Regions from separate parts of the Paenibacillus sp. FSL H8-0315 genome, predicted to be linked through region 2. Evidence: riboswitches for the same ligand, from Rfam matches in the RefSeq annotation. Region 2 holds a riboswitch; the other holds the start of a gene.
The links. A riboswitch is a leader RNA that binds a small molecule or an ion and turns the genes downstream of it on or off. The one in region 2 is predicted to bind cyclic di-AMP.
Positions count from the first base shown of each region.

Region 1: it holds a riboswitch for cyclic di-AMP, as region 2 does, so the genes downstream of both, MHB56_RS14635 (3D domain-containing protein) here and MHB56_RS09530 (TrkH family potassium uptake protein) in region 2, are expected to answer to the same signal.

Region 1 covers NZ_JBBOTA010000001.1:3,360,301-3,362,502, forward strand. The annotation lists gene MHB56_RS14630 (TatD family hydrolase) at 1-585, shown strand, start outside; cyclic di-AMP (ydaO/yuaA leader) riboswitch at 784-1,013, shown strand; gene MHB56_RS14635 (3D domain-containing protein) at 1,299-2,202, shown strand, end outside.
Region 2 covers NZ_JBBOTA010000001.1:2,213,299-2,215,500, reverse strand. The annotation lists gene MHB56_RS09535 (CPBP family intramembrane glutamic endopeptidase) at 1-464, opposite strand, end outside; cyclic di-AMP (ydaO/yuaA leader) riboswitch at 785-962, shown strand; gene MHB56_RS09530 (TrkH family potassium uptake protein) at 1,025-2,202, shown strand, end outside.

The DNA of each region.
Region 1 (2,202 bases), 1.1 Mb from region 2:
TGGCATCCACAGGATGCGATTGATATGAAAGAGGGGGACCTCGATTGGATCGCCTCTCTTTGCAGCCATGAGAAAGTGGTGGCCATCGGAGAGATTGGGTTGGATTATTATTGGGATACCTCTCCCAAGGATGTGCAGCAGGAGGTCTTCCGCAAACAAATTGGACTAGCCCGTGAACTAAAAATGCCAATCTGTATACATGACCGTGATGCCCATGAAGATGTCGTACGGATTTTACGGGAGGAAAAAGCAAATGAAATTGGTGGCGTAATGCATTCTTTCTCAGGCAGCTGGGAAACCGCAAAAATGTGTCTAGATCTAGGATTTCATTTGTCATTTGGAGGACCGATCACGTTCAAAAATGCCAGAGTGCCTAAAGAGGTGCTTGCACAGACGCCATTGGACAGATTATTGATCGAAACAGACGCTCCATATTTGACTCCACACCCCTTCCGAGGCAAGCGAAATGAGAGTGCTCATGTGAAGTTAGTAGCAGAGGCTGCGGCTGAAATTAAAGGGTTAACATGGGAAGAATTGGCTAAAATTACGTATGCGAACGCACTGGAACGATTTGGGATTGTCTGAAAACAGGAGTAAAACGGGTGAAAAATAGAGAATGGCCGATATATTAAACTTTTTTAATATAAAAACGGCTGATTATTACAATATTTTAACCATATATTTGCGTAAACGTGGTTGAATCGTCCTTTACAACATGCATCAAAACAGGATATCATCTTTTCAGTGATGTGAGCTGTTGTTATTGTGACAGCCATTGATTCATGGATCGTCTCGCTGAGTCTCCGTATGGAGAACGGGGGAACCAATATTGAACTGCCGCATGCCTGTATCTTGAATACGACTAGGAATTGCCGCAGAACAATATTTGATTTCTTCACGTGGTCTTTGGGGTGAATTTAAGGGCAACCGCCGTGAGCGGGTGACCTGAAATAGGGCGTCTCTCTTTCGTCCGAACCCGACAGCTAACCCCGTAAGCGCAAGTAAGAGAGGCAACCTCGTGCACAAACATTCCCGCGTATTCTGACATCGGAGAAGCCACGAAAGAGTCCTCAAGAGAACTCTTTTTAGGCTTCTTTATTTTTGAATAAACTGAATGTTGCCCGCATACTGTTATATAACAGGTGTAGGAGTAGCTGTGCCGAGCAGGCGATCCATGAGCAGGAGACGCTAAGTTAATACGTGCGTATCCTGTGACAATCTCAAATAGTTTCGTCAAAGAAATTCAGTCCTCATGATATACAAATTGACGACGAGGCTATGTAAGGAGGATGGAGAGAATGGGCTTATTCCAACCAGAGGTATCCCATGATTCGCAGTCATCCAGCAGGTCTTTCGCATTACGGTGGGAGCAAGTAAATACTCGCGTACTTTTACTTGCAGGTGTGATTTCAATCGCAATCGCGCTGTTAATTCTGCTGTACGTACACGGTCAAAGTAATAAACAATTAGTTTTAGTAATAGACGGGCAAACACAGACACTTGAAACGCGAGAAGCACTTCTTGGTGATGTGTTGGAGAAAGAGCAAATTTCGCTGCAGCCGCATGATGAATTATCTTTAGGTCTGAGTGATGAAATAAAAGACGGTGACCGTGTCGTTATCAATCGTGCGCAGAAATTTAGCCTTACTGCGGACGGAGCAACAAAAACGTTATATACGACCGAAGACACTATCGGTCAAGCGATTGACAAACTGGGTATCAACCTAGAAGGCTATGATAAGATTTTTCCTTCGTTAGACACCACCATCTCTGCTGACATGGAGATTAAGATCGTTCGTATCAACAAGCAAACGGTACAGCGAACAACTAACTTACCTTTCCGTGTTATTAAGACAGCAGATCCCTCCCTTACTGTGGGAACAGTTAGAGTGGCACAGGCAGGCAAACCAGGCGTCATGGTTCAGCATATTGAAAAGATCTATCAAGACGGAGAACTGGCCTCTATGCGCATGATCGGCAAGGAAGTACAAACGGTAACAAAAGATAAGATCATTGCCGTTGGTACTAAAGCACTTCCTAAGCCTACTGTAGTTGCTAAAGCTACAACAACTTCCAAATCAAGCACTACCTCCAAAACGACTAAAGTTAGCGCTAAGACTAAGAACGTCACAAGCAAGGCTGGCGTAGACTTTGAGTACAAGAAGATGATTAAGAACGTCTCCATGACAGCTTATTCGTCAG
Region 2 (2,202 bases):
ATGCCTGACCCCTCTTCGGAGGTAACTTTTGCAGCCTTTGAGAAAGCGACAATCTTACCGTTATACATATTGAGGTCAACGATGATTTGCGGCTCTTGCTCCGCTGAAGGAGTAAGCGTTGCACGAAAGACATCAAAAGGATATTTTTGATCCAATTTTTTCTTGGTGTAGTCCTCCACAAGCTTCTCGCGAGACATATAACCATAAAAGGAAGAGTCCGTCTGGTAAAGTACATTCCATTGATCGTTTGGTGCTTCGGTGTAGTTGAGCTTTTGTTCTGCGAATAATATGGCTTGATCACGGGCTTCTGCCTTGCTAATGACGGTGGTATCTTCACCTGTAGGGCTACTAAGCAGTGAAGGGGAAATCTGAAACATAATAAATAGAATAAGACCGATAATGCCCGAGATGATGAGCCTCTTGGAGAGGGCACGTTGCTGTAAGGGCTGGCCGACGGGATTCATGTAACGCCTCCTTGTTATGTACTGACAATGTTATGTTCCATTATAGTATTAGTGCCTGGTTGGTTACAAAAAACATTATATGTTCTTTTTATGGGTAATAGAGATAGTATAGAATAGTCATGTGAATTTATACCATGAATTTTATCGTGTTCATTTCTGCACGAATGATGAGAATCGGTGTAATTGCAGGGAAAACACGGAAAAGTGATGAGAAAAGGCACTCCTTTTGATGCAGTCTCTTTAAACCGCATTTTTTCATGTGAATGAGCATTAATTGTGTCTTTGTGAATTCACTAAATAACGTATATAATTTGTATGCAATTGTATAGTAGCCGAATTTCTGGTGAAAACGGGGGAACCATAAGAAGTGATGAAAAGTGGAGTGTACACGATAAATGGCACTTTCATCAGGGGTGAATTTCGTTCTGGGAACGAATAGGGCAGCCTGCACAGTCCGAATCCGACAGCTAACCTCGTAGGCTAATTTACTGCAGGAACCAAGTCAGCATTGGTTTTCCAGTGCTTTTTTTGTTGGAATTTTTGATAAGAAGGTGAGCAAAGTGGCTTCACAGTTTCGCAGGATTTCTGAATTTAAGTTTCTGAAGCTCTCGCCGCCGCAGATACTGGTGCTTGGTTTTGCATCGATCATTCTGATAGGGGCCTTGCTGCTTATGCTGCCCATCTCAAGCACAAGCGGGAATTCCGTGGAATTTATTGATGCATTATTTACTTCAACGTCGGCAACCTGTGTTACAGGGCTTGTTGTGCTGGATACCGGAACTTCGTTCACCATTTTTGGGAAAACCGTAATTATGATCCTGATCCAGATCGGCGGCTTAGGTTTTATGACCATGGCCACTCTATTTTCACTGGTGTTAAAGCGTAAAATATCTTTGCGGGACAGGCTAATCCTACAGGAAGCCATGAATCAAGGCTCTATGGAAGGAATTGTGCGACTGATCCGGAGAGTCCTCATATATTCTCTTGTCATAGAAGGCTGTGCCGCTGTGCTGCTGTCTATTCGCTGGGCTTTTGATATGCCGTTGGGAAAAGCGATTTATTATGGCATATTTCATGCGGTGTCTATGTTTAATAATGCGGGGTTCGATATTTTTGGGGATTTTCGCAGTTTAACTGATTATGTATATGATCCGCTTGTGAATATTATTGTGATGTTTCTGATTGTCTCCGGCGGGATTGGTTTTATTGTAATGTCAGATCTGGTGGAGTTTCGGGTAACCCGCAGGCTGTCTCTACATAGTAAAGTTGTCCTGTCCACCAGCACAGGGCTGATTCTGATCGGAGCTTTGGTTATTTTTATATTTGAGTTTACTAACACTCGTACCCTGGGTTCACTGAATTTCGGCGGTAAAATATTATCGGCCTTCTTTCAATCCGTGTCTCCCCGTACGGCTGGCGCGAACACAGTAGATATTGCTGGACTTCGGCAGGCTACACAATTTTTTATAGTGATTCTTATGTTTATTGGTGCTTCTCCGGGCTCAACGGGCGGCGGGATCAAGACAACAACCTTTACAATGATGATTGGTGCTGTAATTGCTATGCTGCGTGGACGGGAAGATGTTGTGTTGTTCCGTTATCGGCTGGCTCAAGAGCGCATCTACAAGGCATTAACGATCACGCTGCTGGCTTTGTTGTTAATCGCCTCTGTGTCGATGATACTCTCCACAACTGAAGACAGTAATTTCTTGGCAATCTTGTTTGAGACGACCTCCGC